3 regions of the Hydrogenophaga sp. L99 genome follow, and region 3 is predicted to be linked to each of the others. Evidence: riboswitches for the same ligand, from Rfam matches in the RefSeq annotation. Region 3 holds a riboswitch; each other region holds the start of a gene.
What was found. Region 3 has a riboswitch for thiamine pyrophosphate ahead of thiM (hydroxyethylthiazole kinase). Riboswitches for the same ligand answer to the same signal wherever they lie in the genome.
Positions count from the first base shown of each region.

Region 1: linked by a shared signal. The riboswitch ahead of thiC (phosphomethylpyrimidine synthase ThiC) and the one ahead of thiM (hydroxyethylthiazole kinase) in region 3 are both predicted to bind thiamine pyrophosphate.
Region 2: linked by a shared signal. The riboswitch ahead of AC4QBL_RS04475 (thiamine ABC transporter substrate-binding protein) and the one ahead of thiM (hydroxyethylthiazole kinase) in region 3 are both predicted to bind thiamine pyrophosphate.

Region 1 covers NZ_CM178972.1:2,574,106-2,576,362, reverse strand. Annotated here, with positions in the region: gene thiC (phosphomethylpyrimidine synthase ThiC) at 1-1,417, opposite strand, end outside; TPP riboswitch at 1,536-1,648, opposite strand; gene AC4QBL_RS12240 (ketopantoate reductase family protein) at 1,703-2,257, opposite strand, start outside.
Region 2 covers NZ_CM178972.1:924,763-927,019, reverse strand. Annotated here, with positions in the region: gene AC4QBL_RS04475 (thiamine ABC transporter substrate-binding protein) at 1-956, opposite strand, end outside; TPP riboswitch at 1,060-1,167, opposite strand; gene AC4QBL_RS04470 (class I SAM-dependent methyltransferase) at 1,347-2,003, shown strand; gene AC4QBL_RS04465 (hypothetical protein) at 2,087-2,257, opposite strand.
Region 3 covers NZ_CM178972.1:450,702-452,958, reverse strand. Annotated here, with positions in the region: gene AC4QBL_RS02080 (NUDIX hydrolase) at 1-90, opposite strand, end outside; gene AC4QBL_RS02075 (PA2433 domain-containing protein) at 254-490, shown strand; TPP riboswitch at 585-682, shown strand; gene thiM (hydroxyethylthiazole kinase) at 739-1,611, shown strand; partial or broken gene thiE (thiamine phosphate synthase) at 1,608-2,162, shown strand.

The sequences.
Region 1 (2,257 bases), 2.1 Mb from region 3:
AGGCGATGTGGTCGTAGCCCGGCGCGATGTCGATGGTCAGCGGGCCCAGGGTGTAGAACGGCGCTTCGTGGCAGTGCTTCAGCTGCTCGTCCATGTTGGCCTGGATCAGGTGCATCGGCACGTGGCCAGGGCCTTCGATCATGGTCTGCACGTCGTGCTTCCAGGCCACCTGCGTGAGCTCGCCCAGCGTCTTCAGTTCGGCGAACTGGGCTTCGTCGTTCGCGTCCGCTCCGCTGCCGGGGCGCAGGCCGTCGCCGAGCGAGAAGCTCACGTCGTAGGCCTTCATGATCTCGCAGATTTCTTCGAAGTGCGTGTAGAGGAAGTTCTCTTTGTGGTGCGTGATGCACCACTTGGCCAGGATCGAACCGCCGCGCGAGACGATGCCGGTGCGGCGCTGCGCCGTGAGGTGGATGTAGGCCAGCCGCACGCCAGCGTGGATGGTGAAGTAGTCCACGCCCTGTTCGGCCTGCTCGATCAGGGTGTCGCGGTAGATCGCCCACGTCAGGTCTTCGGCCACCCCGCCCACTTTTTCCAGCGCCTGGTAGATCGGCACCGTGCCGATGGGCACCGGGCTGTTGCGCACGATCCAGTCGCGCGTGGTGTGGATGTTTTTGCCGGTGGACAGGTCCATCACGTTGTCGGCGCCCCAGCGGGTCGCCCACACCAGCTTGTCCACTTCTTCCTCGATGCTGGAGGTCACGGCCGAGTTGCCGATGTTGGCGTTGATCTTCACGCCGAAGTTGCGCCCGATGGCCATGGGCTCGACCTCGGGGTGGTTGATGTTGGCCGGGATGATGGCGCGGCCGCGCGCCACCTCGTCGCGCACGAACTCGGGCGTGAACACGTCGGGGATGCGCGCGCCCATGGGGTTGCCGCGCAGGCGCGCTTCACGCGCCGGATCGCCCAGGTACTCGCGCATCCATTCGCGCTTGCCGTTCTCGCGAAGCGCCACGTACTCCATCTCGGGCGTGACGATGCCTTGGCGGGCGTAGTGCATCTGCGAGACGTTCATGCCGCTCTTGGCGCGGCGCGGCGTGCGCTGCAGACCGGCGGCCTCGGCGCGCAGGGCCTCGATGCGTTCGATGGTGGTGCCGTTCTGCGCGGCCTCGTTCTTGATGCCGTCGTCCAGCGCGGCGCGCTGGCGGCCCTCGTAGGTTTCGGTGTCGCTGCGGGCCGCGATCCAGGCGCCGCGCACATCGGCCAGGCCGGTGCGCACGTCGATGGCAGCGGCCGGGTCGCTGTAGGGGCCGGAGGTGTCGTACACCGTGATCCGCTCGCCGTTGGACAGCAGGATCTCGCGCATGGGCACCTGGATGCTCTGATTCGAGCCAGGCACGTAGACCTTGCGCGAAGCGGGGAAGGGCTCGCGGCTGAGGGCGAACTGGTCGGCGAAGGGGATTTTGTCGGGGGCGTTCATGGCGGTCTCCTGTTGGGGCTGTAGATGCTCCGGAGACCGCCCTTCAAAACATGCACCCGGGTCCACTGGTGGTGTGGACGGACCCGTCGCGACACGCGCCACGGGTGGGGGATGCAGGCCCTGGGGGCTGCGCTCTTCTTTCGCTGGTACTAGCCAGATCAAGTTCACGGGTTTGGTTGTTCAACCATCTCAGCGCTGGGCCTTTCGGCCCGTGCACCCCGGAGCAGGGCGAAGTATAGCGGCCTGCCGGGCAGGCCGCGTTTCAAGGCCCTGTGCACCGTCGGGTTACGGCTTTTCCACCAGCTTGGTCACCGCCCACAGCACCTGGTTGGCCGGCGTGGGCACGCCCAGTGCTGCGCCGCGTTGCACCACATAGCCGTTGAGGTGGTCGATTTCGCTGGGCTTGCCGCGCATCAGGTCTTGCGCGGTGGATGACAGCTGGCTGGGCATGGTTTCGGCGATGCGGCGCACGGCGGCGTCCACGTCGCCGGGCAGGGTCACGCCGTCGGCGGCGGCCACGGCGCGGCATTCGGCCACTACGTCGCGCATGACGGCCAGCACGCCGGGGCGCTGCACCAGTTCACCGTAGGCGATGCGGCCCACGGCCGACAGCGCGTTGTAGGCGCAGTTGAGAATGAGCTTGGTCCAGAGCGCGCCGCGCACGTTGTCGCTCACCTCGGTGGGCACGCCGGCGGCCACCAGGGCTTGCACCACCTCGGCGCTGCGCACAGACGGTTCGATGACGAGTTCACCGCGGCCGTGGTGGCGCAGGTGGCCGGGGCCGGCCATTTCGGTGGCCACATACACCACGGCGGCGGCCACGGCCACACCGGGCAGCAC
Region 2 (2,257 bases), 470 kb from region 3:
GGGTTGTTGTAAGCCGTGGGCTCACTGGCGTGGCGTTGCATCACGTCCACCCGCGCCGCACCGGCTTCGGCCGGAAACATCCACATGCTGGTCTGCAAGGCCTGCTGCACCGGGGCCGAGCGCAAAAACTCAATGAAACGGCCAGCCGCTTCGCGCGCCGCCGGGTTGCCACCCTTGACCAGCGCCACGCCCTCCACCTGCCTAAAAACGCCGCCCTTGAGGAACAGGTTGGCGGTGGGCGACTCGGTGAGTTTTTCTTTGGCGTAAAACACCTCGGCCGCCGGGCTGCTGGCGTAGCTAACCACGATCGGGCGCGTGCCACCGTTGCGGGTGAAATCGGTGTAATAGGCCTCGGTCCAGCCCTTGGCCACCTTCACGCCGTTGGCGCGCATGCGGGCCCACCAGTCAAACGCGGCCGCCTCGCCCAGGCCGGCCACAGTGGCCCACAAAAAGGCCTGGCCGGGGCTGGAGGTGGCCGGGTTTTGCACCACCAGCAGTTTGCGGTAGGCGGGCAGCGTCAGGTCGTTCAGCGACGTGGGCAGTGCCAGGCCCTTCTGGGCAAACCAGGCTTTGTCGATGTTGAGCGTGACGTAGCCAAAGTCCACCGGCACCACGCCTGCCGCCACACCGCTGGGGCCAGCGCCCTCGGCCATGCCCGCGGCCACAGCGCGCTGGGCGGCGGGGCCGGTGTAGGCATCGAGCACGTTCGCGGTTTGCGCGCGGTGCAGCAGGGTGTTGTCAATGCCAAACACCACGTCGGCCAGCGGCTTGGCGCGGGTCAAGATGAGTTTGTTGACCATTTCACCCGCGTCGCCCGCCTTGACGATCTGCAGCTTCACGCCCGCGTCTTTTTCAAACTGGGCGAGCAGCTCTTTGGGCAGGTCAAACGAGCTGTGGGTGAGCAGGCGCAGCACCGTGGGCGCTTGCGCGCTGGCCGCCGCGTGACCGGCCAGCAAGAGGGAAACCAGAAGCCCAGAAAAAATCCGCCGTTGCATGCGATGCCGCCTTTTCAATAACCGCCACGCCAGGCGCTTGAAAAGAACGGAACACAACCCTGGGTGGTCCGGCTCGTCACGCTCCCTACGCTGGCACAACCCAGATCAGGTGAGAGGGGTATTTCTCAGCCGCTGCCCACATGGCTGTGAGCCGGCACCCCCGGTGAAGTGGCGGATTGTAGCCCTGCGACGCGTTGGCGGGTCGGCGTGTTACTGTGCATTGGCCCAACCCGCAAGGGCAAAGCCCACCACCAGAGTGCCTCTTCGGCCCGCATGCCTTTCTCCAGGAAACGTTGTGCCCGTTCGATCTGAACTGCTTCACCACGTCCCACCCCATGAGAAACATCCACCATGCCCGGCTACCAAGTCAAGACCGAGACCGTCACGCTCGGCGGTGTCGACTGGCACATGCGCTGCCTGCTAGACACCCAGCAATACGCTGACCCCGTCAACACATCGGGTGCGCTGGGTATTCCGCCCGCGGGCTGGTCGCTGTTTGGCCAGGTGTGGCCTTCGGCCCGGGTGCTGGCACTGGCCATGCAGACGCATGCGCTGGCTGGCCAGCGGGTGCTGGAAATAGGTGCCGGGCTGGCGCTGTCCAGTCTGGTGATGCACCGGCGCGGCGCCAATGTGACTGTGAGCGACTGGCACCCTTTGACCGAGCTTTTTCTGAAAGAAAACCTGCTGCTCAATGGCCTGGGACCGCTGAAATACCAGGCGGGCAACTGGGAAACCGACAATCCGTTGCTGGGCCGTTTTGACCTGATTGTGGGAAGCGACCTGCTGTACGAGCGCCAGCAACCGGCCCAGCTGGCCGGTTTCATTCACCGCCACGCGGCACCGGGTGCGCAGGTCATCATCGTCGACCCGGACCGCGGCAACCGCGCCGCGTTTGGGCGGGCAATGGGCGCCCTGGGCTTCTCCCTGGACATGCGCGCGGCAGACCGCCTGCTGGAAGATGGGGTGGCTTACAAAGGCCGATTTTTGACGTTTCAACGCGCGGCCTGAACAGCGCCTGAGAAAGCCCCATGCAAAAGGCCCGCGGTTGCGGGCCTTTTGCATGGGGCTGGCTCGCAGGAGCCAGCAACCGGTCAGCCGCCCTTTTTGGAGCGCTTGCCCGGGTTTTTCTTGCTGCGCGTTGCCACGCCACGCTCCAGGCTCACGCGCTGGCCACGGCCAGGGGTGGTGAGCGAAACGCCAGCGACAGGCGTGGGACGGGGAGTAGCTTTGCGGTCAGCTTCGGTGACGATTTTGTTGCCCAT
Region 3 (2,257 bases):
CAGCCCGCTGGGGCCATCGCGCACCACCATCACGGTGGCAGACGGCACGGGCGGCGTGAGCACGGTGTCGGAATTGATCGGTATGGCCATGCGCGCATTGTCGTGCGGCAGGGCCCGCGGCCTTGGCACGCGCAAGACAGGTGGGCGGCATTCACCCCGGCCACACAGGGGCAATCGCCTGGCCGTGGCGCCCACTCTGGCAACTGGAAACAATGCACAGGCCAGTATGTTCTGGCCGTGTTGGAGTTTTGTCATGAAAAAGTTGTTGTTGTCTTGCGCGCTGGTGTTCTCGGGCGCGGCCATGGCACACGGTTGCCCCGGCGAAATGAAAGCGATTGATGCCAAGCTGCTGACCAAGCCCGCACTGGCTGCAGCCGACCAGGAAAAAGTGACCGCGCTGCGCAGCGACGGCGAGCGATTGCACAAAGCCGGTGACCACGCCGGGTCCATGAAAGCGCTGGGCGACGCCAAGAAGATCCTGGGCCTGTAAACTCCGCTCGCCTGGCCGGTGCATGACGCGCACCGCGCCGGGGGGTCTTTGCTGAAGACCTGAAAAATATGCGTTCAGTGGATTGAAAGACCCACGCCATTGCTAGGGGTGCCCCGGTTGTTTCGGGGCTGAGAAATACCCTTTAAACCTGATCTGGGTCATGCCAGCGTAGGGAAGCAAACACCGCCTCACCGCGCGTGCCCGCATCACCGCACCTGACATGCCCGCTTTTTTTACAAGGCCGCTGTATGTCACTGCCCGCTGATTGCGCCCCGCCCGCGCCAACCCACCCCGCCCGCCTTTCGTCCGCCGACCTGTGGGCTGACGTGCAAGCCGTGCGCCAGCAAGCGCCGCTGGTGCACAGCGTGACCAACTTCGTGGTGATGAATTTCAACGCCAACATGCTGTTGGCCGCGGGCGCCTCGCCCATCATGGCCCACGCGGTCGAAGAAGTGCCCGACATGGTGGCCATCGCCCAGGCCGTGGCGGTCAACATCGGCACGCTGGACGCGCAGTGGGTGCCGGCCATGGCGCTGGCGCTGCAAACGGCGCGGGCCCTGGGCAAACCGGCCGTGCTGGACCCAGTGGGCGCCGGGGCATCGGCCTACCGCAACCGCACCCTGGCGTACCTGCTCGCGCAAGGCCGGCCCGGCATCATCCGGGGCAACGCCTCGGAAATTTTGAGCCTGGCCGGCGTGGCGGGTGCGTCGCGCGGCGTAGACAGCGCGGCGGCTTCCAGCGACGCGCTGCACAGCGCACGCGCCTTGAGCGAGCAGTTCAACTCCGTGGTGTGCGTGTCGGGTGAAAAAGACTATGTGCTGGGGCCAGCGGGCGCCTGCGCCGTGCTGGCCAACGGCCACCCCTGGATGACCCGCGTGACCGGCGTGGGCTGCTCGGCCACCGCGTTGGTAGCGGCTTTTGCGGCGGTGCAGCCCAACGCCTGGCGGGCCTGCACATCGGCCATGGGCTTTCTGGGTGTGGCGGGCCAGCTGGCTGCGCGCCGGGTGGCTGAGCAAGGTGGCGGCGTGGGCAGCTACGCCGTGGCCTTGCTGGACGCGGTGGACCAGCTCAGCGAAGCCGATTTTCTGGCCACCCTGAGCCTGCAGGAAGGCCAGGCATGAGGCCACACCATCTGCGCGCCCAACTGGCGCTGTATTGGGTGACCGACCCCGCGGGTATGTTTGAAGCCACCTGGCTGCAACAGGTGCAAGCCGCCGTGCGCGGTGGCGTGAGCTGCGTGCAGCTGCGCAGCAAAACCGCCAGCACCCGTGACCTGGTGCGCTGGGGCCATGCGCTCAAAACACTGCTGGCCCCGCACGGCGTGCCGCTGGTCATCAACGACCGGCTGGACGTGGCCCTGGCGGTGAACGCCGAGGGCCTGCACCTGGGCCAGAGCGACCTGCTGCCCGCCGATGCGCGGCGGCTGATGCCCGCCCACATGTGGCTGGGCTGGTCGATTGAGCAGCTGGACCAGCTGCAATTGGCGCGGGTACAACCGGTGGACTACCTGGCCATCAGCCCGGTGTTTGCCACCCCCACCAAGGGCGACGCCGCCGAGCCGCTGGGGCTGGCGGGCTTGCGCTGGGCGCGCCAGCACACCGCTTTGCCACTGGTGGCCATTGGCGGCATGCACGCCGGCAGCCTGGCCGAGGTGGTGGCCGCCGGCGCCGACAGCGTGGCCGTGGTGCGCGCCATCAGCGACGCGCCCGACCCCGAGCACGCAGCGCAGGTGCTGCGCAGCCTGGTGGACGGCGCGCTGGCGGCCCG